DNA from 2 places in the Sporosarcina thermotolerans genome. Region 1 is predicted to be linked to the other one. Evidence: predicted binding sites of a transcription regulator. Region 1 holds the regulator's gene; the other holds the start of a gene.

The links. The regulator CtsR, encoded in region 1, represses protease genes until heat stress. The targets are predictions, from matches to a motif close to ATGGTCAATAAAGGTCAAACA.
Region 2: clpP (ATP-dependent Clp endopeptidase proteolytic subunit ClpP) is a predicted target of CtsR. The motif match lies at 10,334-10,354, and genes of this name have one in related genera.

What each region holds. Positions count from the first base shown of each region.
Region 1 is NZ_JBHSRM010000029.1:26,267-41,214, forward strand. It holds gene ACFPZG_RS17965 (S-layer homology domain-containing protein) at 1-935, opposite strand, end outside; gene ACFPZG_RS17970 (thiol-disulfide oxidoreductase DCC family protein) at 1,064-1,456, opposite strand; gene ACFPZG_RS17975 (hypothetical protein) at 1,618-1,797, shown strand; gene ACFPZG_RS17980 (hypothetical protein) at 2,012-2,293, shown strand; gene metH (methionine synthase) at 2,394-5,831, opposite strand; gene ACFPZG_RS17990 (bifunctional homocysteine S-methyltransferase/methylenetetrahydrofolate reductase) at 5,824-7,671, opposite strand; SAM riboswitch class I at 7,758-7,866, opposite strand; gene ACFPZG_RS17995 (histidine kinase) at 7,982-8,164, shown strand; gene ACFPZG_RS18000 (biotin transporter BioY) at 8,298-8,894, shown strand; gene ACFPZG_RS18005 (hypothetical protein) at 9,039-10,712, shown strand; gene ACFPZG_RS18010 (hypothetical protein) at 10,754-10,975, opposite strand; gene ACFPZG_RS18015 (CtsR family transcriptional regulator) at 11,051-11,521, shown strand; gene ACFPZG_RS18020 (UvrB/UvrC motif-containing protein) at 11,548-12,111, shown strand; gene ACFPZG_RS18025 (protein arginine kinase) at 12,101-13,183, shown strand; gene clpC (ATP-dependent protease ATP-binding subunit ClpC) at 13,366-14,948, shown strand, end outside.
Region 2 is NZ_JBHSRM010000021.1:71,137-86,084, reverse strand. It holds gene secG (preprotein translocase subunit SecG) at 60-287, opposite strand; gene eno (phosphopyruvate hydratase) at 421-1,716, opposite strand; gene gpmI (2,3-bisphosphoglycerate-independent phosphoglycerate mutase) at 1,735-3,261, opposite strand; gene tpiA (triose-phosphate isomerase) at 3,254-4,015, opposite strand; gene ACFPZG_RS16590 (phosphoglycerate kinase) at 4,031-5,215, opposite strand; gene gap (type I glyceraldehyde-3-phosphate dehydrogenase) at 5,372-6,379, opposite strand; gene ACFPZG_RS16580 (sugar-binding transcriptional regulator) at 6,401-7,441, opposite strand; gene ACFPZG_RS16575 (glutaredoxin family protein) at 7,571-7,798, opposite strand; gene ACFPZG_RS16570 (TPM domain-containing protein) at 8,076-8,909, opposite strand; gene ACFPZG_RS16565 (LemA family protein) at 8,909-9,484, opposite strand; gene clpP (ATP-dependent Clp endopeptidase proteolytic subunit ClpP) at 9,650-10,252, opposite strand; tRNA gene ACFPZG_RS16555 (tRNA-Arg) at 10,438-10,509, shown strand; gene ACFPZG_RS16550 (HPr family phosphocarrier protein) at 10,772-11,029, opposite strand; gene whiA (DNA-binding protein WhiA) at 11,064-12,011, opposite strand; gene ACFPZG_RS16540 (gluconeogenesis factor YvcK family protein) at 12,038-13,021, opposite strand; gene rapZ (RNase adapter RapZ) at 13,026-13,913, opposite strand; gene ACFPZG_RS16530 (8-oxo-dGTP diphosphatase) at 13,913-14,395, opposite strand; gene ACFPZG_RS16525 (hypothetical protein) at 14,603-14,948, shown strand, end outside.

The sequences.
Region 1 (14,948 bases):
GTACCATCCGCATACCCTTTGAAAATCCCCCGTTCGACAGCTGCATTTATGAATGGCTCAGCCCAATGACCATTCGTATCCTTGAAACTGACTTTGATAGTTGTTAGACCAAAACTCTTCCAAAATTGCTTTGCTACTATATGGTATCCTTCCTTACTTAAATGGATGTTGGCTGGGTTTGGTACATTGACTTTATAATCCTTGGCGATTTCTACATCGGTAGAAACAAACGAGACATTTGGATATGCTGATGTCGCATTATAAATTGCGCCGTTTAAGTTCAGTAACAGATTAGAGAGTAAGGGTTGAATTTCTTTCGGAAGGTGCGGAAATGGATTGTAATAGCCCATTACATATACGTTGGCTTTAGGGTTGATTGTGAGGACTTCTTTGATGATTTCATTGGTATTATGGCCGACTTGCATAAGTGCTTGCCCTAATAGAGCTTCGTCATATTCGACTTTTCCAGTGGCTTGATCAATCTTAAGGGTACTAAGTACATCGTTCGCACCTACACTCAATGTTATGAGGTTTGAATTTTTAATGGCTTCATGGATAGTCGTAGATGGTTTATCGAAACCATAACCTATAATTGCCCCTGTTTTGTTTTCGCGGATATCCTTCAGCACATCCGCTGTTTTGAAACCGGGATATGCAAACCCCTTATTGAACGAATGAAGCAAGTTCAGTTCAACCATTGATTCGGCAAGGATATCTGCATATCCTTTACCTATATTGTTGGTTGAGTCGACGCCTGCAGCTAACGAATCCCCTAATGCGAGGTAGCTAATCTGCGTTATCTCGTCATTCACAGTGAAAGCTGTAACCATTTTAGCCGAATGGTCAGCTGCGCTCGCACTTTGATATGGAATAATGCCGAATGAAATGGCCAGAACCAAAGATGCAAGCAGTTTGAAAATCATTTTTTTACCCATGCCTTTCCCCCTATCAATTTTCGCGTACGTTAATAGCGTATTCATTGGCCCATGACAATAGAATGAAATTTATTATCACCATAAAAACAAAAAGCCTATGAAAGGATTGAAAAGCATCCTTTCATAGGTTAGATAAACCGTTTTCTGATCTCCGGGGAGGGTAGCATGCATGCGTCTTCGTTCTTTCCGAACCAGCGATAACGGTTTTCTGCAACATAATCATAAACACCGTCACGAATGAAACGAGGGACGAGTATAAATAGGAAAAGGAGATGCCATAAGCCGTCAAGTTTCTTGGCAATATGAAGAGCAGCTGAAGATTTCGTGTATGCCCTTTCGTTTTCAATGAGGACAATGCTATCCACGTCCGCAGGAATACGGTACTGCTTCACATATTTTTGGCCGATATCACTTTGCAATGAAGTAAAGAGGAAATGGGCGGCAGGGTCCCGCTTTATAATGAACTGTACGCTGGAGTTGCAAAAATTACATTCTCCATCGAATAATACGATTCGTTTCATCGATGCGCCTCCTATTAGACGTTTATATTAATAGTATATCCTTTTTAGACGTAAAAAAACTACAGACATTAATCTATGTTTATCGCAGTATACTAACAGAAATGAAATAGTCGTTTCCCGTAACATTTGCCTTAGGTACTATTTGTTGAGGGGTGAGTTGAATGGAACATCGATTCATTGATCCGCTTGAAATGGAACGCAGAAGGGATCCTGATTATATTCGATCACTTGATATGATCGATGAGGGAGCGCCTGTCCATTATCCGAAAGAAGGACGGATAACGAGTAGGAAAGAATCTTCAGGTTTTGATGAAAATGAACTGCCGAGGACGTATCAGTGACACAAGTAAAGGGCGTTTCCCTAAATGATGGGAAGGTCCTTTTTTGTTTGGCGCAGTAGAATTTATAACGTCTATAGTCGCTCGCCCGTCTGTCCTATATTTTTCAACATGTAATAGATGGAGGGGGTGAGTGAAGATGATGATGCAACATGGACAATGTGGAGGTCGCTGTGGCGGACGCTGTGGCGGACAATGCGGTTTTCCTCAAATGATGATGCCGGTAAATCAAATGCCGCAGACCCAGTTCCAACCAATCGTGTGCCCGACGCAATGTCGTTTCAATGACCAATTTTTCCCGGTTGAAGTTCCTTATGTTCATCCGATTGTTAACGTTAACAGACAACATCCTGTTATCACGCCACGACACTACTACACCGAAACTACTGAAAACGTAATGGGTGCTCCGGTATTCCCAGGCCGAGGACCAGGATTTGGTGGAGGCCGCGGCTTTGATGGCGGAAGAGGATTCGGCGGATTTGGAAGAAGACCGTATTAAAAAACATGAAAAGCTGTCCCACCGAGCGATTGGTGGAACAGCTTTTTTAATGATGTTTTTTGCAAGCTATTGAAAAGCATTCAACCAGTGGGGCATCGCCTTAGTCTACATTGAAATATCTTGCATCCGGATGTGAAAACACGATTGCGGATACAGAGGCTTCCGGTTCCATCATGAATTCTTCCGTCAACTGTACGCCGATATCCTCTGGTTTTAACAAACCGAACAGCTTCGCCTGGTCATCCAAATTCGGACAAGCCGGGTAGCCGAATGAAAAACGCTGCCCCTGGTATTTGGCTGCAAAGCGGTCGCGCATTGTGAAGTCGGTAGTATCCGGGAATCCCCATTGGTCGCGGATTTCCTGATGGATACGCTCCGCAAATCCTTCTGCAAGTTCAAGTGCTGTCGCCTGGAACGCATGACTCTCAAGGAATTTTCCTTCGGCCTTTAATCTGTTCGCATATTCTCTTACTCCATGACCCGCCGTCACTTGCATAAACGCAACATAATCCATTTCGCCGCTGTCCACCGTTTTCAAAAAGTCGGCGAGGCAGAGGAATGGCTCCTTGCTTTGACGAGGGAAGGTAAAGCGTTCGATTTCCGTCTTTGCATCTGCAGGATCGTAAATGATGACATCGTCTCCGTCCGCTTGTGCGGGGAAGAATTGATACAAGCCAGAAGCCGATAAATGGTCGGATTCGAGGAAGCTGGTGACCATTTCATGAAGCTGCACTGCGCGTTCCTCTCCATTCGCAAGCATCTTATCGAAATTCCCGCGCAAGCCTAAATGATGCCCAATCAGCGTCCGCATATTGACGTATGGATATAAATGCGAGACGGAATAATCCCTCAAGACGCGTCTGCGCAAGTCCGATGGGACGAATACCGGTGCATCTTCCCGAACCGTCTTCACAGGCCTTGGTAAAACGGCAACTGCCGTGTCGCGGTTGGCACGGATTGCCTCTGACTCGATGCGCTTTTCTTGTTTCTCAACAAGTTCGTTCAACAAAGCCTCCCGTTCTCCACCCTGCAACCGGTTCGCGAGCTCTAACCCTTGCATCGCATCCTTCGCGTAAATGACAGGTCCATTGTATTGAGACGCAATTTTTGTCTCAGTGAATCTGCGTGTCAATGCTGCACCCCCTACCATGACGGGTGTGTCGATGCCTGCCTCCTTGAAATCTTGCGCGGTCAATACCATTTGCTGCGCTGACTTCACGAGTAAACCAGATAAGCCAATAATGTCGGGCTTCTCTTTCCGAATGACGTCTATGAGCGTCGCGGGTGTCACCTTAATGCCGATATCAATGACACGGTATCCGTTATTGCTCAATATAATTTCGACCAGGTTTTTCCCAATGTCATGGACATCCCCTTTGACCGTAGCCAAGACGATTTTCCCTTTACCGGAATCATCCTCTTTCTTCTCCATGAACTGCTCGAGGAATGAAACCGAAGCTTTCATCACTTCCGCACTTTGAAGCACTTCCGCGACAATCAGCTGGTTTTCATTGAACAGGCGACCGACTTCGGACATCCCTTCCATCAACGGTCCATTAATGACGTCAAGCGGCGTATCATACATCTCGAGCGCTGCTTCCAAGTCAGGGATGAGCCCTTCTTTCGTCCCCTCGACGACATAATACGCAAGACGTTCAGGGACGGTCTTCGGAATATCGTCCTCCGTCTTTTCTTTCTTTTTATCCCGGTAGAAATCAGTGAACTCCGCAAGTGTCTCATCCGTAGTCGTGAAGAGAAGGTCATTCGCAAGTTTTATTTCACTCTCAGGTATGGAGGCGTACCGTTCTAACTTCTCGGTATTAACAATCGCGTAATCGAGTCCAGCCTGCGTGCAATGATACAAGTAGACCGCGTTCAGCACTTCCCGTCCGACAGGGGGCAGTCCGAACGACACATTGCTCACGCCAAGTGTTGTTAAGCTACGTGGCATTTTCTCCTTGATAAGTCGAATGCCTTCAATTGTTTCGACGGCTGACCCGATGTATTGTGCATCACCTGTTCCAACAGGGAAGACGAGAGGGTCAAAAATTATATCTTCTGGAGCGATTCCCCATTTATTCACAAGCAGATCATAGGAGCGTTCCGCAATTTCAAGTTTCCGTTCGCGCGTAACTGCCATTCCGATTTCATCGATCGTACCGACGACGACGGCAGCACCGTATTTCTTCACGAGAGGCAAAACTGCGTCGAATCTTTCTTCGCCATCTTCCAAGTTGATGGAATTGATAATCGCTTTCCCTTGTGAGAACTTTAACGCTTCTTCGATGACCTTCTCATCTGTCGAGTCGATGACGAGAGGCACCTTTACTTTTTTGACGACTTCCTTCATGAATTTCGTCATGTCTTCGAGCTCATCCCGGTCCGGATTCGCAAGGCATATGTCAAGGACGTGGGCACCGCCGCGCACTTGTGCACGTGCGATTTCGGAAGCCTCTTCAAACTTCTCCTCGACGATCAACCGCTTGAATTTCCTTGACCCGATGACATTCGTCCGCTCTCCGATCAATAGAGGACGCATTGATGGATCATATACCAATGGCTCAATGCCTGAAACGGCATGATCATGGGCGACTTCAGGTTTTGGGCGAGGGGTAATCCCGTTAACAGCTTCCCGGATTGCGTGAACATGGTCGGGTGTTGTTCCGCAACAGCCACCGACCATGTTGAGCCATCCTTTTTCCGCAAACCCTTTTAATTTCTTAGACAGTGATTCCGGTGTTTCATGATAATGGCCTTCCTCATCCGGTAGCCCTGCATTAGGATAGCAAGTAACAAAACCTGTCGCCAAATCGGAAAGGGAACGTAGGTGATCCGTCATGAATTCGGGACCGGTCGCGCAGTTTAAGCCGACAGATAGCGGCTTTATATGCTCTATGGAAATATAGAAAGCTTCGATGCTTTGACCAGCCAATGTAGTGCCCATCGGCTCGATCGTACCCGAAATCATGACAGGCAGCTCAATGCCTGTCTCGTCGAAAGCCCGCTTAATCCCAATCGTACCTGCTTTCACATTGAGCATATCCTGGCTCGTCTCCATCAATAAAAGATCGGCACCGCCTTCAATTAAAGCCTTTGCCTGAACATAGAAATTATCGGATAACTTATCGAAAGTAATGCCCCCAGTGACGGAAAGTGTCTTCGTAGTCGGTCCGATTGCTCCGGCAACGAAACGCGGCCATTCACTAGTTGAGTATTCGGCAGCACACTGTTTTGCAATTTCAACAGCTCTTTTATTGATTTCACGGACACGATGGCCAAGGCTGAATTCGTCCAATACAAGAGGGGTGCCCCCGAAAGTGTTCGTGCAGATTATATCTGCGCCAGCCTCAAGGTAGGCACGATGGATTTTCCCTAAGATATCCGGCCGTAGAATATTCAAGTACTCGTTACAGCCTTCATACTCCTCTCCGCCAAAATCGTGTGCAGACAGGTCCTCCGCTTGCAGCATCGTGCCCATTGCCCCGTCTATGATGAGGATTCTTTTTTCAAGTTGCTGTTCTATGAGATGTTTAGGCATGGACAATTTTCCTCTCCTTCTCCGCGTCGAGCTCTTTAATATGGTTGATTAGTTCCAGTGACATGTCATAGCGCAGGAACGGAGTAATGATATAAATGCCGTTGAATAGCTCAGCGGCTGTATCGACTAATCCCTTGGCAATAGTGATGCCTTCCTGTGTCGCCTTTTCTCGATCATCCCCGCATGCACGCATTCTTTCCAAGACCTCCTCGGAAAGCTTGATGCCAGGCACTTCATGATGTAAAAATTCGGCGTTCCGAATATTCGTTAGTGGCATGATACCGATGAAAATCGGTGTATCTAAATGTTTCGTTGCTTCGTAGATGTCAATAATCTTTTCTTTCGTATAGACTGGCTGTGTAATAATATAATCTGCTCCGCATTCAATCTTTTTCTCGAGCCTCTTTACCGCTCGATCAAGGACACGTACATTCGGGTTGAACGCGGCTGCTACAGAGAAATTCGCCTTTTTACGAAGCGGTTTTCCTGTAAATGAAATTCCTTCATTCAACTGCTTGATAAGCTGCAATAATTCCATGCTGGAAACGTCATAGACACTCGTTGCGCCTGGAAAATCGCCTACTTTCGTCGGGTCACCCGTGACGGCAAGGATATCGTGAATGCCTAACGCATCAAGACCCATAAGATGGGATTGGAGTCCGATCAAATTATGGTCACGGCATGTCAAATGGACAAGCGGTCGCACATTATATTCATGCTTCAAGATCGAACCCATCGCCATATTGCTAATGCGGGGGGAGGCAAGTGAGTTGTCGGCCAAAGTAACCGCATCAACGCCAGCGTCGTATAGTAGGTTTGCCCCTTCAAAATACTTATCGGTCTCCAAGTGTCGCGGTGTATCGAGCTCCACAATGACCGTCCGTTTCGTTTTTGCTTTTATATGCAGTGGTTCATATTTGACAGGGTCGGCTTCACGGATGACGATTGGTTTCTTTGGATTGACGACTTTCTCTATAATCGGGGGCAGACCTCTTAATTGCTTTTTCGCGGCGGCGATATGCATTGGTGTCGTTCCGCAGCATCCCCCGATAAGACGGACGCCCTCTTCGCGGAGTAATGTTGCCGCCCGACCGAAATAATCTGCTTCGGACGCATAAACGATTCTGCCGTCTTCTACATCGAGCAAGCTTGCATTCGGTGCAGCGGACAGGAACGCATGCTTCGGCAAGGTCACATTGTCAAAAGCTTGGATCGTATGGTAAGGACCTAATCGGCAGTTGACGCCAACAATGTCTGCCCCTAACGACTCGAGGCGATGAAGGGCATCATTTAATTGCAATCCATTCTGAAGAATTCCTGGTTCATCCATCGAAACTTGCGCGATAATCGGCAAATCGGTCATCTTCCTTAGCTCTGTGACGACCATTGATAACTCTTCGAAATCATAATACGTTTCCAACAACAATCCATCGGGTTCGCCGGTAAGCAGCGCGTCTGCTTGTTGTTGAACATACTTCAGCACTTCTGAAGTTGATGCATCACTTTTACGGATGCCAAGTAGTCCCCCGATTGTCCCAAGGACATACTGATTTCCGGGAGCTGCCGCCCGCTTTGCAATACGGACTGCCGCCTCATTGTATTCTTTCACTCTATCTTCTTGGCCATAACGGGCAAGCTTAAGGAAATTTGCGCCATACGTGTTCGTCTGGATGATATCAGCGCCTGCAGCAATATAATCCCTATGTATCTTTTCGATGATTTCAGGTTTCTCGACATTCAATTCTTCATAACAAAAGTCAATCCCGTATGAATAAAGCAAAGTTCCCATTGCTCCATCTGCGACAAGTACTTCGTTTTGCAATCGATCAAGTAATTTCAAGCCCTTCATCCTCCCGCTCTAATATAAAAATAAAAAAGCCTTCTTGAAATAGAAGGCTTTTAAAAAAACGCGATAATTCGCTATCCTTCTCATCTGTCAGGTCATATAAACCTGCTGGAATTAGCACCTTACCGATTACAACGGCTGGTTGCTGAAGCTTCGACGGGCCAGTCCCTCAGCTTCTCTTGATAAGAAAATATTAATTTAGTTGTTAGAATAATTTAAAACATCATACCGTTAAATGTTTAATACGTCAATAGATGAATTATGATAGAATGGGCATACGAACAAAAAATAGAAGGTGAATACGTTGAGGATTTTCAAGTTTTCAATTCCAATTGCACTTCTTGTTGCCGGAATTTCATGGTATATGCTCCATATAAACTTTCAGGAAGTACCAGGAACATCCAGAGTATGGATATCGATAGGTGCTGCTATCCTTAGCGGTACAATATCCTATTTTTTATTCCCAAAAAGTGAAGATAAAGAATGATTGAAGAGGAATCGATAGCCGGAATGCTGTCGATTTTTTTATATACCTATGGTTAACTTGTTTGAGAAACAGGTTGACACAATTTGAGTTAACTTTTATTCTATTGAAGATAACTCAAATTATGAGGTGGATTATGACAACAGCTAGTGTAAAAACAAAAACGGGTATGAGTGCATTCAGTATTGTCTATTGTGGGATGTTTGCGGCATTGATGATGATCGGAGCGAATATAACGTGGTTCGTGCCTTTCCTTGTCATTGGCGGAGTCCCGATAACGTTGCAAACCTTTTTTGCCGTGTTGGCAGGGCTTTTGCTTGGAAGCCGACTCGGTGCAATTTCGATGACAGTGTATATGTTCGCAGGTTTGGCGGGTGCACCTATTTTTTCAAAGTTCCAAGGGGGCTTTGGCTTCATTTTGGTACCGACTTTCGGCTTCGTTGTTTCGTTTATATTAGTTGCATTTGTAGCGGGGAAAATTGTCGAAAAGTACGGCAGTTTACGAAGTTATGTCGTTGCAGGGCTTGTTGCCCTTGTCATAAATTACGTAATCGGGACGAATTGGATGTACTTTGCATACAAGCTGTGGGCTGCGGCTCCAGATGCATTCAGTTACGGAGTTGCTTGGATGTGGATGGTACCGCCACTTCCTAAGGATATTTTACTGTCGATACTTGCTGGGATTTTCGGACACAGGATGTACAAAGTATTAAGGGTTAGAAGGACGATATAAAAAGGACAATCCGTACAGCTTCAATTGTGCGGATTGTCTTTTTTTATTATGATTGCGATAAATTTTCTAAAATAAAAATGAATCTAATGGCAAGTTCATTCGTATAGTAGGTGAGTGAAAATTTTATAAGAAAAGAGTGTTTGCATGATAAATTTATTGCTATTTTCACTAGTGGTTGGAATCATATCCGCAATTATAATCGTTCCGTTCGGGTCTAAAGAAAACGGGGAAGCTGCCTTTAATAGGATTGGCGCCTTGTCCGGAGCGGTTATTCTCATAGGCTTGTTCACATTTCTAATTTATTACCTTACGAATTTGGACAGGAATTGGACGTCGCTATGGGCCATGCTGTTAGCTGCAACGATTCTTGGCATAATCTTTGCAACAGGGAAAGAGCGAAGCATTAAGGTGGTACTGTTTTTGGCGGCGCTATCCGTAAGTGCATTCATCCTTAGTGCACCACTCTTCAATGCCGATCAAAAATATGAAGCAGTGGAAATGGATCAGCAAGTGGAAATCAAAGCGTTCGATGAAACAAAAACACCTGCGAGTGTGCCGCCGCAATTTGCCCGGAATAAAATGAAAAAAGCATTCGGGCAAGTACCGAATACAAGCTATTACGAGTTGGGGCATTTACAAATCCAAAAAGTGGACGGGGAATTTGTCTATATTGCGCCAGTCGAATTTTCGGGCTTCTTCAAATGGTGGAACGCAAAAACGACACCTGGTTATTTCACAATGAGTGCGACCGATTCAGCTGACAATCCGAAGTTCGTGAAAACTGAGATGTCCTACACGCCTTCTTCATTTTTCGGCAAGCAGGTTGAACGACATATGCGGATGGCTAAGCCTGAACTGATTTTTTACGGCGATGTCCAACTTGAGATCGACGATGAGGGCAAGCCGCATTATATCCGTTCATACGGGAATTTCATCACGGCAAGGAACGGGTTCGATGTCCAGGGGATCGTCATGGTCGATCCAGCATCGGGAGAATTGAATCAGTATGCTCTCTCAGAAGTACCGGAATTCGTTGATGGAGCGGTTTCTCCGGAAGCGGTCAGCCTTCAAAACAGCTATTTCGGTAAATACGTCCACGGTTTTTGGAATTCAATCGTAGGGAAGAAAGATGTCAAGCTTCCGTCGGACGAAGGGACAGAGGCGAATGTTAGCCCTGTATTCGACGAAAATGGCCATATGTTTTACTTCACTGATTTTACTAGCCCGAAAGAGGAAGTCGATTCGATGCTTGGATATGCATTGACGGATGGTCGGACTGGAAAAGCAATTTATTACACTGGTAATTTGGAGGAGTCCTACATGGATTCGCAAGGAACACTTCAAATTATTGAAAAGAAGTTCATTGAGAAGAAATGGACCGGGGAAATGCCTGTGCTATACAACTTCTATGGTGAAGCAAGCTGGTTGACGCCGGTTCTCGATTCAAATGGCTTCTTGCAAAACTATTTCATCGTTTCAGCAGCGAATCCGGAGATTTCCGTTTATGCTAATTCTCCTAATGAAGCTTTAAGGCTTTATAAAACGGCATTACAGCGCGGTGGCAGTACGGTTGACGGCAGCTCAGGCGCACCTGAAGCGAAAGTGGAAGTTGGTGTAGTTCGCGTTTACAAGGAACGCGCCGGGGACTTCACCATTGTTTCTATTTTAGGGGATGACGGACGGAATTACATTGTTTCCACCGAAGCTGTTCCGCTTTCAATCTATATTCAAGAAGGCGATCATCTTGCGATCACGTATTACGAAACGGGTGAACAATTCCTACCTGTTAAGTTAATGAAAAACATGACAATTGAATGATTAAATGAGGCAGTTCTCGAAATACCGGGAGCTGCCTTTCTTTATTGATTATCTGCAAGCGCTCGTTTTTCTTGGAAATCCGCTCGTTTATTCCCGGAACCGCTCGTTTCTCCCGGGAACCGCTCGTTTATTTCCGGAAGCGCTCGTTTCTCCTGGAAACCGCTCATTTTCCCCAGCCTTTTCATAAACAAACACATATATCTCGTATGTATCTCAACAAATTGTCCCATCCTTTGAACAGATTGCATTTCAATTGCCTTCATAACGTATTTCCATGTACAATTAAGTCAAAGATAGTCAAAGTCAATGGCTTATCACCAGAAGAAAGAGGTGAGTTAATGCGAAACATTTCTGACATTATTGAAGGATATTTAAAAGCGATTATCGAAAAGGAAGATAGTGGAACAGTGGAGATCAAACGCAGTGAAGTGGCAGAGAAGTTCCAATGTGTCCCTTCCCAGATCAATTATGTCATTAATACACGTTTCACAGTTGAGCGGGGGTACGCGGTTGAATCGAAGCGTGGAGGCGGGGGATATATCCGCATTTATCGAGTTCAAACGAATTCGCATAAAGAATTAATTGAACATATTTTAAATGGTATCCAGCAAGGTGCGACATATACGATGGCTGAAGATATCGTCTATCGTTTGACTATGGAAGAGGTCATCTCCGAACGTGAGTCAAGAATTATACTTGCTGCGGTAGATCGAACGACACTCCACCAGCCATTGCCGGAACGTGACCTCATTAGAGCAAGGATTTTGCAAGCGATGCTTATGACGTTAATCTACAGGCAAATGGAATAGAAATTGACGAATATGAGGTGCAGATCATGAATTGCGATAATTGCAACGAACGGCCGGCATCCGTAATCTTTACGCAGGAAAGCGTGAATGGTACTACGGAACGCCATCTATGTGAAAAATGTGCATTCCAATCACAGATGTTTCATTTTGATCCGAATCAGGAACCACTGTCAATTCAACAATTCCTTTCCCATTGGTTCGGTGGGAACGAATCAGTGCAACCTTTTCAGCAATCCAGGGAAAGCATGCCTGAGGGGCCAACTTGTCCGGAGTGTGAACTGACATTCAGGAAATTCCTCGACATCGGTAAGTTCGGATGCCCGACCTGCTATGACACGTTTAGGGAGCGATTGCCACGGGTTTTCGGTAAGCTTCATAATGGTCATACGAAGCATGCGGGAAAAATTCCGGTTTCATTCAACGAAATGTTTGCGGTGAAAAAGAAGATTGAAGAGATCCGAATAAAAATGCAGGAGGCAATTGTTGAAGAACGGTTCGAAGATGCAGCCGCTTTAAGAGATGAAGTGAATGAATTGAAACAGCATTTGGCGAAAGACGGTACCGGGGGAGGCGAAAGCGATGTCGATTGATAAATTCATGAGGGGGGCTGTCACTGGGTGGATGGCGTCCCATGGAGAACACTCGGATATTGTCATGTCGACAAGAATTCGGCTTGCTCGTAATTTAAGAGGATTTCGTTTCCCGATAGCTTTCACTGCCGAAGAGGCGGGAAAAGTTGACGGGTTAGCTGCCGCTGCATTGCTTAATTCCGATGAAAAAGGGTATGCCTATATGAAGATGTCAGAATTGCCCATGCTTGATAGGCAAGTGTTAGTTGAAAAGCATCTTGTCAGTCCGCATTTGACAGATCCGAAACGCTATGGTGCGGTTCTTCTGTCTGAAGATGAAACGCTGAGCATTATGGTGAATGAGGAGGACCACATCCGTATCCAGTGCATCTATCCAGGATTTCAGCTGGAAAATGCATATGAACACGCGGATTCAGTGGATGATTATCTTGAAAACGAATTGCCATATGCATACGACGAGGAGTTCGGCTATTTGACGAGCTGCCCTTCGAATACTGGAACAGGCATGCGTGCATCGGTCATGATGCATTTACCCGCATTGACAATTACAAAGCAGATTGATCGCATCATTCCCGCCATTACAAGACTTGGCATGGTAGTCAGGGGTAGTTATGGGGAAGGCAGTGAAGCGCCGGGGAATATTTATCAAGTATCAAATCAGACGACTTTGGGTAAACCGGAGAAGGAGATCTTGGCCGATTTGAAGAATATAGCATTACGACTAATCGCACATGAACGTCGTTCTCGTGAAATTCTGCTTTCCAAGTCCCAAGTCGCACTGGAGAACAAACTGTTCCGTTCACTCGGCATAATCTCTTTCGCAAGATTGTTGCCTTCAGGAGAGGCGGCCCGTTGTCTATCGGACGTCCGTCTCGGAATTGACCTTGGTCTTATTAAGGATGTCGATATGTCTATTTTGAACGAATTAATGATTTTCATGCAACCGGGTTTCCTTCAACAATATGCCGGTTCCGAATTAACGGCAGAAGAAAGGGATATCTTCCGCGCGAACCTATTCCGTGAGCGTTTAAAGATTGAGCTGCAATCCAAAGATAATACTACAGAAAATTGAGCAATTTTTTTGCACGTCACTTTTCTTTTCATTATACTTACGTCAAAGATAGTCAAAGTCAATTTCATGAAGGTGGATTGTTTACAATCTATCAGAATAAAGTAAAGAGAGATCCCAATTCCACGCTTTCAACAGTGGGGAAAGAAGACTGCAAACATTAAAACAGAAGGAGTGGAATGTATATGATGTTCAATCGTTTTACACAGCGAGCGCAAAAGGTTTTACAGCTTGCACAAGAAGAAGCGATCCGGATGAAGCATGAATCAATTGGTACTGAGCATATTTTATTGGGCCTGATTCGCGAAGGCGGCGGCATTGCGGCGAAGGCGTTAGAAGCGATCGACGTCAGCTTTGACACAATCGAAAAAGGGGTAGAAAGCCTCGTTGGTTCCGGTTCAAAGGAAGTTGGCCCGATTGTTCACTATACACCGAGAGCGAAAAAGGTCATCGAGTTATCTGTCGATGAATCCCGTAAATTGGGTCATTCTTACATTGGAACGGAACATATTCTGTTAGCGCTCATTCGTGAAGGCGAAGGAGTAGCGGCCCGTGTCTTAAATAATGTAGGTGTCAGCTTAAACCGTGCTAGACAGCAAGTTCTTCAATTATTGGGAAGCAATGATAGTTCAGTAAACACGCAAGGATCGACGTCATCTGCCGCCACGCCAACCCTTGATAGCCTTGCCCGCGATTTGACGGAAATCGCACGCGAAGGAACGCTTGATCCAGTTATCGGTAGAAGCAAGGAAATTACAAGGGTCATCGAAGTTCTTGCCAGAAGGACGAAAAATAACCCTGTCCTAATCGGGGAGCCTGGTGTTGGTAAAACAGCAATTGCAGAAGGTTTGGCATTGCAAATCGTTAATAATGAAGTGCCTGAAATTCTAAGGGATAAACGCGTTATGACGCTTGATATGGGAACGGTTGTAGCGGGGACGAAATACCGCGGTGAGTTCGAGGATCGTATGAAAAAAGTGATGGAGGAAATCCGTCAGGCAGGCAATATCATCCTCTTCATCGATGAATTGCATACGCTGATTGGTGCAGGTGGTGCTGAAGGAGCAATTGACGCATCCAATATTCTAAAACCATCCCTTGCACGTGGTGAATTGCAATGTATCGGGGCAACTACGCTTGATGAATACCGTAAATATATTGAAAAAGATGCAGCGCTTGAAAGACGTTTCCAACCAATCCAAGTCGATGAGCCGACTGTCGAAGAAACAATCCTAATTATTACAGGATTGCGCGATCGTTATGAAGCGCATCACCGTGTGAAAATTACAGATGAGGCAATCAATGCGGCGGCAAAGATGTCGGACCGGTATATTTCAGACCGTTTCTTGCCCGATAAGGCAATTGACTTGATTGACGAGGCGGGTTCGAAGGTGCGACTCCGTTCGTATACGACTCCTCCGAATCTAAAAGAGCTTGAAGCGAAACTGGAAGCAATTCGACATGAAAAGAATGCAGCAGTACAAAGCCAGGAATTCGAAAAGGCGGCTTCATTCCGTGATAAAGAACAGAAAATGAAGGAAGAGCTTGAAACAACGAAGACCGCATGGAAAGAAAAGCAAGGTAAGAAGGAATCCGAAGTAACCGTGAACGACATTGCCGAAGTCGTTGCGATGTGGACCGGGATTCCTGTTGCGAAGATTGCGGAGACGGAATCTGCCAAGCTATTGAATATGGAAGAGCTTCTTCATGAACGTGTAATCGGACAAAAAGAAGCGGTAACGGCTATTTCAAGGGCAATCCGCAGAGC
Region 2 (14,948 bases), on a different contig from region 1:
ATACGGGTGGCCAGGCGTTTGTTTATATGCTCTATTGAGTTTCAAATCGGAATTTCCAATCAGACTTTTACGATGGCAAGTGCCAAAATGAAAAATAAAATTGAAAGGATAATTGTCACTCTTTGGAGTATCAAGTCCAATCCACGTGCTTTTTGTTTACCAAAAAGCTGTTCAGCACCACCGGAGATGGCTCCAGATAGACCTGCACTTTTTCCAGATTGCAATAATACAACAACGATTAACGCCAATGATACGATTACTAGTAATGTCATTAACAAAGCATGCACTTTGTTCCACCTCCTGCATCGAACATAACAATACTTATATTCTATCAAATACTTTAAATTGTTACAACAAGTTTTGAATGTACAGTGTTGATTAAAAAACTTACAGCCGGCTAGTGCCGGCTGTTTTGATGATTTATTTTTTTAGGTTATAGAATGTTTTTGCGCCAAGGTAGACGGATGTTTCGTCCAATTGGTCTTCGATGCGAAGCAATTGGTTGTATTTTGCAACGCGGTCTGTACGTGACGGTGCGCCTGTTTTGATTTGGCCAGCGTTTGTTGCTACCGCGATGTCAGCGATTGTTGTGTCTTCTGATTCACCTGAACGGTGGGAGATGACTGCTGTGTATCCTGCGCGTTTTGCCATTTCGATTGCGTCGAATGTTTCTGTCAGTGTACCGATTTGGTTCACTTTGATAAGAATTGAGTTGCCGACGCCTTCTTCGATACCGCGTTCCAATTTCTCAGTGTTTGTAACGAATAGATCGTCTCCGACTAACTGAACCTTTTTGCCAAGACGTTCTGTCAATAGCTTGTGGCCTGCCCAGTCGTTTTCATCAAGACCGTCTTCAATTGAAACGATTGGGTATTTATTGCAAAGCTCTTCGTACCAGTCAACCATTTGCTCCGAAGTTTTTGTGATGCCTTCGCCTGCCAAGTTGTATGTGTTTGCTTCTTTATCGTAGAACTCGGAAGATGCAACGTCCATAGCAAGCAAGATTTCTTCTCCTGCTTTGTAGCCCGCATTTTCAATCGCTTCCATGATTGTTGAAAGTGCTTCTTCGTTTGACGCCAAGTTCGGAGCGAATCCACCTTCGTCACCAACAGCTGTGTTAAGTCCTTTTGACTTTAGAACGTCTTTTAGGCTGTGGAAGATTTCAGCTCCCATGCGAATTCCGTGACGGAATGATTCTGCGCCTACTGGCATGATCATGAATTCTTGGATGTCGACGTTGTTGTCGGCATGCTCGCCGCCGTTAAGGATGTTCATCATTGGTACAGGCAATTGCTTCGCATTGACGCCGCCAAGGTATTGGTAGAGTGGAAGGTCCAAGTAATCCGCTGCAGCATGTGCTACTGCCATTGAAACACCAAGGATTGCGTTAGCACCAAGCTTACCTTTGTTTTTTGTTCCGTCTAATTCGATTAGAGCTTTGTCGATGACGACTTGGTCTAATACGGAGTAGTTGTCGACGATTTCCTCAGCGATAACTTCGTTTACGTGGTCGACTGCGCGTAAAACGCCTTTTCCAAGGTAGCGGGATACGTCGCCGTCACGTAGTTCGACTGCTTCGTATTCGCCTGTGGAGGCGCCTGAAGGGACGATTGCACGGCCGAATGCACCGCTCTCTGTGAATACTTCGACTTCAACTGTTGGGTTTCCGCGTGAATCAAGTACTTCTCTTGCTTGGATGTGGGTAATGATAGGCATTACAATCTCTCCCTTTTATTAAAATAATGGTGTTCCGGACATTTCTTTTGGTTGTTCGATACCTAATAGTTTTAACATTGTTGGGGCGAGGTCGGCGAGGATGCCGCCTTCTCGCAATTGTATATCATCTTTTGTGATGATGACAGGAACAGGGTTTGTTGTATGTGCGGTCATTGGTTTTCCTTCGAGTGTTAGCACTTCGTCGGAATTTCCGTGATCCGCTGTGATGATTGCTGTACCGCCCTTTAGCATGAGTGCATCGATGATTTGACCTAAGCATACGTCGACTGTTTCGATTGCTTTTATCGTTGGTTCAAGCATACCGCTATGGCCGACCATGTCGGGATTTGCGAAGTTAAGGATGATGGCATCCTGGCGCTCTTCTCCAATTTCCTTTAGCAAAGCTTCGGTTACTTCAATTGCGCTCATTTCAGGTTTCAAATCATAGGTCGCTACTTTCGGGCTTGCGATTAAGATCCTCGTTTCGCCTTCAAATTCTTCTTCTCTACCGCCACTCATGAAAAATGTAACATGTGGATATTTTTCAGTTTCGGCGATTCGAAGCTGGCGTAGTCCGTTGCTTGAAATGACTTCACCAATTGTATTATCCAAGTTTTGGCTGCCGAAGACAATATCGGCTTGTACATCTTCACTATAATGAGTGAATGTTACGAACTTCAAGTTATCGTAGTTTTTCGGTCCTGTATGGAATCCATCGAATTTCGGATCCGTAAAAGCGCGGGATAATTGGATTGCGCGATCCGGTCTGAAGTTAAAGAATACGACCGCATCCCCATCTTCGATCTTCGCAATCGGTTTGCCGTCCTTTTCGATGATAAACGGCTTCACGAATTCATCATACACTTCTTCCTCATAGGATGAAAGGATACCAGCAGTGGCTGATGCAAAGGCATCCCCTTGCCCGTCTACCAATGCGCGGTAAGTTAGGTCCACGCGGTCCCATCTTTTATCTCGATCCATCGCGTAATAGCGACCGGAAACGGTTGCGATCTTACCGATTCCAAGACCTTCCATCACTTTTTCGGTCTGCTCTACGTAACCTGCAGCGGTTCGTTGACCGACATCCCTTCCATCAAGGAATGCATGAACATATACCTTTTTTAGTCCGTTCAACTTTGCGAGTCGAAGGAGGGCGAAAAGATGTTCATAATGACTATGTACCCCGCCGTCAGAGAGTAGGCCCATCAAATGCAGGGAAGAGCCTTGTTTTTTCGCGTGCTCCACAGCTTCAAGAAGGGCTGTGTTTGTCATAAAATCCCCGTCTTTGATGGATTTGTTAATACGCGTCAAGCTTTGATAGACAATCCGGCCGGCACCAATATTCAAGTGACCTACTTCCGAATTACCCATCTGTCCATCCGGAAGGCCTACAGCTTCTCCACATGCGGTTAATGTCGAATGTGGATAGTTATTCCAAAGGATGTCGAAATTCGGTGTGTTCGCTTGTGCAACCGCATTGCCGAATTTCTCATCCCTTAACCCAAATCCATCCAGGATGATCAATGCGACCGGTGCTTTATTCATTAGCTGCCAGCTCAACTAATTTTAGAAATGAATCTGCGACGAGGCTTGCCCCGCCGACAAGTGCTCCGTCAATATGTTCCATGGACAGGAGCTCGGCAATGTTTTCTGGTTTCACACTTCCACCGTATTGGATGCGGACTGCAGCTGCAGTGCTTTCATCATAAAGCTTGCTGATCTCTTGGCGGATTTCTTTACAAACTTCATTCGCATCTTCAGAAGTCGCCGTCTTTCCAGTGCCAATCGCCCAAATCGGTTCGTAAGCGATGATCGCCGCTTTTGCCTGATCTGCACTGATGCCGTTGAACGCTTTTTCCACTTGGGATGAAACGCGTTCAACTGTTTTGCCTTCTTCGCGTTCTTCAAGGCTTTCACCTACGCAGACGATAGGCGTCAATTGATGTGCAAATGCAGCATGCACTTTCTTATTGACGGATTCATCTGTTTCATTGAAATACTGACGACGCTCAGAATGGCCAAGGATGACGTATTCAACATTCATATCCGCAAGCATGCTTGGACTAACTTCACCCGTGAATGCACCTTCTTCGACGTCGTGCATCGTTTGGGCACCGATTTTTAGTGACGTGCCTTCGGATTCATTCACAAGCTCCGACAAATATGGCGAGGGTGGACAAATTACCATTTCGACCTTGGCAGTGATCGGTAAACGCCCTTTTACTTCCGCAATGAAAGCTTTTGCTTCGCCCATTTTTTTATACATTTTCCAGTTTCCCGCAATGATTCGTTTACGCAACGTTAACCCCTCCAATCATTTATCTAACAAAACAGTTACGCCAGGCAGTTCTTTACCTTCCATGAACTCAAGAGAAGCGCCGCCGCCTGTAGAGACGTGATCCATTTTATCCGCAACGTCGAATTTTTCAACAGCCGCAGCTGAATCGCCACCACCTATAACTGTATAGGCTTCTGTTTCAGCCATTGCCATTGCAACCTGCTTCGTGCCGTTTGCGAATGGAGCCATTTCAAATACACCCATCGGACCGTTCCAAATGATCAGTTTCGAGTTATTAATGACATCCGCATACATTTCCGCTGTTGCCGGACCAATATCAAGTCCCATCCAGCCTTCAGGGATTTCATTAATCTTAACCGTTTTTACACTTGCCGATTCAGAAAAAGTATCTGCAACTACCGCATCAACCGGCAAATAAAGCTTTACGTTTTTCTCTTTCGCTTTTTGAATGAATGACTGAGCGAGTTCGATTTTATCTTCCTCAACAAGTGAGTTTCCAGTCTCATATCCTTCAGCTTTCGTAAATGTGTAGGACAATCCTCCGCCAATCAATAAATTGTCGACGTTGTCTAAAAGGTTATCGATGACACCAATCTTATCCTTCACTTTCGCACCGCCGATAATTGCGGTGAACGGACGCTCTGGATTAGACAATGCTTTCCCAAGGACATCCAATTCTTTCTCCATTAGGAATCCGCTTACACCCGGGATGAATTCTGCAATCCCGGCAGTCGATGCATGCGCGCGATGGGCAGCTCCGAATGCGTCGTTGACGAATACATCAGCAAGTGCAGCAAATTGTTTCGCAAGTTCCGCGTCGTTCTTCTCTTCTCCGGCGTGGAATCGAACGTTTTCAAGAAGGAGGATCTCTCCGTTTTGCATTTCAGAAACTGCTTTTTCTACGTTTTCACCAATTGATTCATCAAGTTTTTTTACGTCTCTTTGAAGGAGTTCAGCCAATCGTTCACCTGCTGCAGTAAGTCGTAGTTCATCTTTCACTTCGCCTTTCGGTCTACCAAGATGACTAGCGAGTATCACTTTTGCTCCTTTTTCTGTCATGTATTCGATTGTCGGTATTGCTGCACGGATTCTTGTGTCGTCCGATACGTTTCCATTTTCCATCGGCACGTTGAAGTCCACACGGCAAAATACACGTTTTCCGTTCAGGTCGATATCCTTGATTGTTTGTTTAGCTTTCATAAAACCTGCACACCTCCAAGAATTAAAGCGAAGGAAATTGGGAGTTAGTTGAAACCCCTTTATTTTCCAACGTATTTATACAAAAAAAGGAACGGGGTTTCTCCGTTCCTCCTACCCATCACTATTATAATGGGTTGCCACTATAATGGCTATGTTTTATATACCTTTGTTGTACATATATAGGGCTAAATCGATGCATCGGGCTGAATAGCCGGATTCATTGTCATACCATGAAATGATTTTCACCATATTATTGTCCAACACCATCGTTGACAAGCCATCAACTGTAGAAGAAGCTGTGTTGCCGTTGTAGTCGCGTGAGACTAATGGGATTTCATTATAGAACAAGATGTCCTTCAGTTCATTTTCTGATGCGTTCTTCAATGCAGCATTCACATCTTCAACTGTCACTTCTTTTGAAAGTTCAGTGACAAAGTCGACGAGTGAAACGTTCGGAGTTGGTACACGGACAGCCATGCCGTCCAATTTTCCTTTTAGTTCTGGAATGACTTTGGTTACGGCTGATGCAGCGCCAGTCGTCGTCGGGATCATTGATTCTCCTGCTGCACGAGCGCGGCGGTAGTCGGAATGCGGTAAATCCAAAATGTTTTGGTCGTTTGTATACGAGTGCACTGTTGTCATCATGCCTCGTTTGATACCGAATTTGTCGTTAAGCACTTTTACGACAGGTGCAAGGCAGTTTGTAGTACAAGATGCATTTGAAACGACTTTATCTTGAGTTGCATCATACGAATCTTCATTGACACCCATAACGAGTGTTTTGACGTCGCCTTTTGCAGGTGCGGATAAGATAACCTTTTTAGCGCCCGCTTCGATATGTTTCATGAGACCTTTTTCGTCTCTAAACACGCCTGTTGATTCGATGACGATATCGATACCCAAATCGCCCCATGGCAATTGCGCTGGGTCTTTTTCAGCGTACACTTTAATCTTTTTCCCGTTGACGACAAGGTGATTGTCTTCGGATCCAACCTCAGCATCAAAAATTCCATGGACTGAATCGTATTTTAATAAATGCGCCAACATCGGAGCATCCGTTAAATCATTGACAGCGACTACCTCAATTTCTTCATTTTTCTGTGCTTCCCTGAAAACAAGTCTCCCAATACGGCCGAATCCATTGATCGCTATTTTTAACGTCATTTCCATTACCTCCAGATAGGTTTATTGTTTATCTTCCAGTTTCTCCAAAATCGCATGTGCCGCCCCTTCATCCGTCACCAAAATCGTTTGGCGGGGAGCGCTTTCCATATAAGATAAAATCGCATCGGCTTTGCTTACTCCACCTGCAACGGCAATGATCAGCGGAACCTGTTCAAGCTGTTCTGTTTGTATGCCGACTGTTCGGATACGGTGGACAACTTCCCCGTTTTCATCGAAATAATAGCCGAACGCTTCGCCCTTCGCCTCTTTTTCTCGGATCAGTTGCTTTTCATTCTCAGGCGTATTGCGTAATTCCGCCATTCGTTCTGCATCGCCAATTCCATGCAAGACACAATCTGTTTGCGCGTATTGCTCCATCATTTGAATGACAGATGGTTCACGTTTGAAAATTTCATGCGCTTCTTGGCTAAGGGATTCAGGATAATAAAATGTGCTATATGTTCCTCCGCTCGCCTCGGCGAAAGATGCAGCAATGACATTCGCCTGCAGCCCGATATCATCTCCAACTCCGCCCCTCGCGGCGATAAAATGAAGCTGTTCAGGATTATCAATTGAGTGGATATGTTGCGGAATTGCTGCAACCGAGCTTCCACCTGTAACAGCGATGACTTTACCATTTTCAATCTTTTGCATGAAAACGGTTGCCGCTTCTTTCCCAATCAAGCTTTTCACCGTCGGATTCACATCACAATTTCCCGGGACGATTTGTACACTGCGAATTTTAAGGAGAGCACTCAATTTGCTGGCAATCAAGCTTTGCCCCGTCCATTCCTCAATACTTGGCGCAAGAAGTTCAAGGACCTTGGATCCCTCATATGTGATTGTGGCCCCTTCTTTCGCAATTCGAATGAGCTCCTCGTTTCGTAATGCCTCCATTAAGTTTCTGCATTCTCGCTCGGAAATATCCGCTTGAATGCTTAATGGTCTTCTGCCAATCGGACCGGAAACCCCGATGAACTTCAAAAGCCTGTATCTTTGGTGAAGAATCTCCATCATTTCCGGCACAAGCTTTCGTTGTGCCTCGAGTAAATTCGGGTTCAAGGAAAGCCCTTCTTTCTATAAGGGACAAAATACGCCCACCTGTTCTATAATTGTCCCACCTAATATAAAAAAATATAATTCATACTCTTATTCTATACCTCTTTGTATTGCAATTCAAACATAAATGCCTCAAAAAAGGTCAATTAAATCGGCATAGCCAATTTGCCCATACAATAGAACTTCGCCGTCCTTTTCGATGACAGGAATCATGAGCATATATTTTTCATGGCTTACATCGTCTGATTCGATGTTTACCGTGGACCATGTCAGTGGAAAGTCTTCTTGGACAAGCTTCATCATTGCTTCGGCATCATCGCATAGATGACATCCCGGTTTTGTGTAAAATGTTACGTGCATGTTGTCCCACCTCAAGTTGTTTTTTCTTAAGTATAAGGGAAAAAGGATGTTCTGCAAAAGATTTGCAGAACATCCTTGTGGATTCTTGCCGAATATCTGGTGTTTTCAACTTGTCTCCAATTTTATCGGTCATTTCCCGGGGTTTATCGATCATTTCCCAAGAGTTATTGATCAATTCGGTTGAATTATTGATTATTTCCCAGTATTTATCGATCATTTCCCGAGTTTTATGGTCATTTTGTGACCTTGGAACTATTCCAACAAAGACTTTCTAACGTCACCAGCTTCTACCGCCGCCGCCGCCACCACCGGATCCACCTCCGCCGGTAAAGCCGCCTCCGCCACCGAAGCCACCGCCGCCTCCGAATCCTCCTCCGCCCCCAAAGGAGCCAGGGAAAAAGATCATACCGCGTCCTCTTCCTCTTCTGCCACCCGATCCGCCACCACGACCACCACGACCTCCACGGCCACCGCCGCCTATAAAACGGAACAGCAGATAAATGACGATGAAAATAATTATTGGCGTCGGGATGCCAAAGCCATCGCCGCCTTGACCGGCGAGAGTATTCACTTCGGCAACTTCCCCATTCCAACCATATTCAGCTGCGATTTCATTGTAATAGGATTTGTATGCTTCCATAATAGCTAAATCGGGTTGTTCGTTCCTCAAATACGGTACTGCCACTTCATCCATGATCCTTCCGACTTTCCCGTCTGGCAGTGCGCCCTCGAGGCCATAGCCGACACTCAACTCAAAGTGCCGATCCCCAGATGAATTCGGTCTCGTCGTGACAACAAGCAAAGCACCATTGTCTTCGCCTTGTTTTCCAAGTCCATACGCTCGCAACGCATCGACTGCATATTGCTCAACCGGATCGTCACCTATACTTGGGATTGTGAGGACCGCCAATTCCGCTCCCGTCGCCTGTTCCAAGTTTTTCCCGAGTCGGTTCAGCTCTTCTTTTTGTTCATTCGATAAAATTCGGGCATGGTCTTGGATGAAATAGTCGAATTTATTCCAAGCGGGGATTTCGGCTGCCGACACCCCGAATGGTATGCACATGAATAGTAAACATGCGACCGTGAGCGATCGAACGATTTTCCGAATCACTATTTCCCATCTCCAAAGTCTACTTTAGGTGCTTCTTTTGCAGCCTCATTCGCTTGGAAATACTCTTTTTCATCGAACCCAAAAATCGAAGCGACTAATTTCCCCGGAAACCTTTTCACTTGTCGATTGAATTGGGAAACGACGTCATTATAATCTTTCCTCGCGACACCAATCCGGTTCTCGGTGCCAGCCAACTCATCCATGAGCTGGGTGAAGTTTTGATTCGCCTTCAAATCCGGATAATTTTCCACTACAACCAATAGACGTCCTAATGCATTGGATAATTCGGTATCCGCGGCCGCCTGTTCTGCAGGTCCAGTTGCACCCGATAATTTCGCGCGCGCATCGGATATTTCTGCAATTACTTCTTTTTCATGGCTTGCGTACCCTTTCACGGTGCTTACCAAATTCGGAATTAGGTCAAGCCGGCGTTGCAATTGGTTTTCGACTTGCGCATACGACGCATCAACATCTTCCTCCAAATTTACAAATTTGTTGTAACTTGGTACAAACACAATACCAAGTATTACAAGAAGAACAATAATGATAGTAAGTGGTCCTAATAGTTTTTTCATTCATTCTCACTCCTATTCTGAATACTAACGGATACCCTTTGGGAAACACGATTCAAACTTGAGTCCGTATTCTATTTATCGTATGTCGCCCGAAAAGGTTTCAAACATTTTGGAATAAATTAAAAAACCGACTCCATATAAAGAAGTCGGTTTTCAAAGCAATACTTATTTTTTCAAGTCTTTCATGTCGCTGCGTGTGATAATATGGTCAATCAAACCATATTCTTTCGCACGTTCAGCAGTCATGAAATTATCACGATCTGTGTCTTTCGCAATAACGTCAACTGGCTGGCCAGTACGCTCGGAAAGAATCGTATTCAATTTCTCACGTAGGAAAAGAATGCGTTTTGCAGCAATTTCAATTTCAGTTGCCTGACCTTGTGCACCGCCAAGTGGTTGGTGAATCATCACTTCTGCATTAGGAAGCGCATAACGTTTTCCTTTTGTTCCTGCAGTTAATAGGAAAGATCCCATTGATGCAGCCATACCGATACAAATTGTTTGAATGTCCGGTTTGATGAATTGCATTGTGTCATAGATTGCCATACCAGCAGTAATGCTTCCGCCTGGGCTATTAATGTAAATGGAAACGTCTTTTTCAGGATCTTCCGCTTCAAGGAATAGCAATTGCGCAACAATCGAGTTGGCAACATTATCATCGATTGCGCTGCCCAACATGATAATCCGGTCTTTCAATAGACGAGAATAAATATCATAAGCACGTTCGCCCCGATTTGTTTGTTCGATGACTGTAGGTATTAGATTCATGGTATTTCCTCCTTTTAGGTGGTTCAAATTTGTCGACCTGCTGAAACCATTTGTTTCAACTGTACACCTATCATACATATTATGGTCAATTAAGGTCAAATATAACGCATTTAATTTTACTATTGCATTCTTATGGCTTTATTTGTATAATGAGTGTTGTCTGTTACCATCAGACTCTATATTTCGTCCTCGTGGTGCAATGGATAGCACGCAAGCCTCCGAAGCTTGAAATGTGGGTTCGACTCCCGCCGAGGGCATATAAGCTGTATAAAGAAGCCTGTAAACATTCATGTTTACGGCTTTTTTTTATTCAAAGCAATTTGTACTCTTGTTTACGTTTAGCTCTGGGCGCTAGATGCTCGGGTCATAATCAAATCTACTACGTAGCAAAAACCGCCATTCCGTATCTTCGTCTTATACCTGAGGCCGGCAGGATGCCGGTCATGCAGTCGTTGCCGCAGGACGCGGCGTACGTAGACTGCAAACCTTTGCTAAGTTAGTACCCTCGGCTAATGGATGTTAATTCTCTTTTTCAACAAGCAAAGCGAGTGTGCTGATTGCTTGCTCTTCATCCACACCATCCGCCATTAGCGTTACTGAAACACCTTTTGCAATCGCAAGGCTCATGACACCCATAATGCTTTTTGCATTTACTTGGCGATCGTCTTTTTTCAAAAACACGTCTGATAAAAACTTATTCGCTTCCTGGACAAATAATGCAGCTTGTCTTGCCTGCAAGCCAGTTTTCAGCTTCACTTCTACTGTTTTTTCTGCCATACTTATTCGTCTCCTTTCCTACCTCGTCTAGTTCTTAACGAAGTGCAATTCCGCCACTTCGAAGGTTTTCTGCAATCTCTTCTATTTTTCTCAATCGATGATTCACGCCGGATTTACTGACGGTTCCGCCGGTCACCATTTCACCAAGCTCTTTTAACGTTATATCCTGATGTTCAATCCGTAGCTGGGCGATTTCCTGCAAACGATCGGGTAATTGATCTAATCCAATCGTATTTTGGATAAATTTGATATTCTCGACTTGCCTTTGCGCAGCGCTGATTGTTTTATTCATATTCGCTGTTTCACAATTCACGAGTCGGTTAACGCTATTTCGCATATCCCTTATGATCCGCACATCTTCGAATTTCATCAATGAAACATGTGCGCCGACTATGCCAAGGAAGTCAGATATTTTTTCCGCTTCTTTTAAATATGCGATATAACCTTTTTTTCGTTCAATCGACTTTGCATTTAGCATCGATTTATTCATCAACTCAACCAAGGCCTCACTATGTTCCTTGTAAAACGAGAATATTTCCAAATGATACGAAGACGTCTCGGGATTATTGACTGATCCCCCAGCCAAAAATGCGCCCCTTAAATAAGACCTCTCACAGCATTCATCTTTCACCAATTCCGGTACAATCTCATTTTTGAATTGAAACGTTCCTGTTAATATATATAAGTCCTCCAATAAATGCTTAGCGCCGTCACGGATCCTACATATGTAGACGTTATTCTTTTTCAAACGCATTTTCTTGCGGACCAATAATTCAACTTTATATGGGTAAAGACGTTTTATGTTGGAATATAGCCTTCTTGCGATTGCAGCATTTTCCGTCTGAACATCCAAGCTTAATTGTTTATTCGAGAAAGAAACTGCTCCGTTCATCCTTATAAAGGCGGCTATTTCTGATTTTACACAGCAATCATCTGATTCTATATTGGTTAATTCCTTTTTTACTTCTGATGCAAAAGACATGACTGTCCCCCCTCTCTCGGCGATGATCAAGTCTCCTTGTTTACATCCTTGCCTTTCATATACTCCTTAACCCATGAAGCAACCTTATTCGCATCATGGATGATACGGCCCTCGGAAACTGTCGAAATATCTCCAAGGACGATGTTAGGCACAAGCAATTTCAAAGCTTCTATATCATTCTCAACGGGTAATTGAACTTCAGGCGATTCATTCCCCTGTAATAATGTTTCGAAATCAGTATCGTTCAACAGAACCGTATCGAGAAAAGCGCTGCCAGCGTGATCATACAGCGCTTGCACATGCTCTGATGCTGTATACTGATACGTTTCTCCTTCTTGAGTTGTCAGGTTATTGATATATACCTTTTTAGCTTTGCTTACGAGTACCGCGTCTCTTATGCCCCTTACAAGGATTGTCGGCAGGATGCTTGTGTATAGGCTTCCTGGTCCGAATATGATTAAATCCGCTTCTTCAATGGATCGTACTGTTTCAGGCAATGGTTCAACCTCTTGTGGTGAAACATATACTCTTCGTATTTTACGGCCGTATACCGGAATTTTAGATTCGCCGGTTACAATTGTGCCATCATCAAGCTCTGCATGCAAGGTGATCTTTTGATTTGCGGCAGGTAAAATTTTACCTTTAATGTTCAAAACCTGCCCCATTTTCTCAACCGCTCGTGCAAAATCACCCGTTATATCCGTCAATGCAGCAAGCATGAGATTGCCTAATGAATGCCCTCTCAAATCATCCGAAGTGGTAAACCTGTACTGGAACATTCTTTCTATTAACGGCTCTACATCCGAAAGAGCTGCCATCACTTGCCGGATATCGCCTGGAGGTGGGATGTTGTATTGATCTAACAACCTTCCTGAGCTGCCACCGTCATCCGCTACAGTTACAACTGCGGTGAGCTCAACGGGATAATTTTTCAATCCCCTCAGCATAGTGGACAACCCGGTCCCGCCTCCGAAAACGACGATTTTCTTCATTCTTCCGGATTGCAGCATTGTGTCAACCCTTTCTCTTTTCCACATCCCGATGTGTGATTAGTGTTTTATATTCGTCTTTTAATCGGTTTCCGAAGTATTCCGCCAACGTCACAGAACGATGTTGGCCCCCCGTACAACCGAAGGCTACGACGACTTGTGATTTACCTTCGTTTTTATATTGCGGTATGATGAATTTGAAAAGATCCGTCAATTTTTCGATCAACACTTGTGAATCGTTCCACTTTAAAACATAATCGTATACTTCCTTATCCAGTCCAGACATCGGTCTTAGATCTTCAAGATAGTATGGATTTGGCAAAAAGCGTACATCAAAAACGACATCTGCATCTATCGGCATCCCATGCTTAAATCCGAAAGACATGAAGTTCAATGTGAAAGCGGTGTCGCCTTTGGAAGAGAATGTGGACATGATTTTTTCGCGTAATTCCCTTGGTTTAAGTTCGGAAGTATTGTAGATGAAGCGAGCTCTGCCTCTTAACTCGGAAAGCAATGTCCGCTCTTTGCGAATACCGGTAAGCGGAAGTCCACCCTCTGCGAGTGGATGCGATCTTCTCGTTTCCTTATACCGTCTTACAAGTGTTTCATCATCCGCATCTAAAAACAGAAGCTTGGTGGATACCCCTTCCATTTGCAACAAATTGTCCAATGCTCCGATCAACGCATCAAAAAGGTCACCGCCTCTTGTATCCATGACTGCCGCAATCCGTCTCATCTTGTTCTCGGACTTCATCATCAAGTCTAAAAATGTGACCAAAAGCTCTGGAGGTAAATTATCAATACAATAGAAGCCCATGTCTTCAAAGCTTTGCATCGCCACTGTTTTACCAGCACCAGACATCCCGGTAATAATGACTAATTCAACGTCGCTGTTTGGTAATTCATTTTCCATTATAGTAGATCGCCCTCCATCGAGTTTTGTAGTCGCTCTTCTAACAGTTCAAACTCTTCTGTATAATAAAATGTACCATACTGGACACCGTTTTTGGAGACGGCAAATGATAAATTGGATCTATCGCCTTCAGCCATTGGCAACGTTTTCAATTTTTCGATACCGTGCCATTCGAGCAACCCTTCCCGATTCGACTCATACGGCGTGCCGATCAAATCTTTGGCGACGAATGTGTACAACATCCATTCGTCGATCAATTCCTTCGTGTCTGGATTTAGTATCATCATCGTGTAAATCCCTTTAACTTGCGGATTTACTGGTGTCGCGCCAGTTTCCTCTTCGAATTCACGGATGGCTGCCTCGTATATCGATTCCCCTGAATCCATCTTTCCCCCGGGAGCCACGTACCAATCCCGCCTCGGCTTTTTCAATAAAAGTACCTGATTGTCTTTTACGACAAGTAAGTTAGCAATTCTCTGCATCTGAATTCCTCGCTTTTTAAAACATGCATGCATCTATTATACAATGTTTACGTTGCAAACAACAAAAAAAGAAGACCACCTACGATTTGCATCAGTAGGTCGTCTTAAAGTGTTGCTATATTAAAAAGGGGGGTCAATTACTATTCTTATGTTACCCCTAATGTGTTGCATTAGAGTTACAGTAATATTAAGGTTGCATTAATAATTTTGGACGGGCTTTTGATTTCCGTTTCAGGCGGACGCTTTCTATGGGAAGTCACAACGCTTCTATGGGAACTCAGCCGCATTCTACGGGAAGTCACGGCACTTCTATGGGAACTCAGCCGCATTCTATGGGAAGTCACGGCACTTCTATGGGAACTCAGCCGCATTCTATGGGAAGTCACGGCACTTCTATGGGAACTCAGTCGCTTTCTATCGGAAGTCACAACGCCTCTATGGGAACTCAGCCGCAGTCTATGGGAAATCGACCGCATTGCATTCTACCGGAAGTCACGGTGCTCTATGGGAGGTCCGCATCCATATAAAAAAGAGACCCATACTCGGGCCTCTC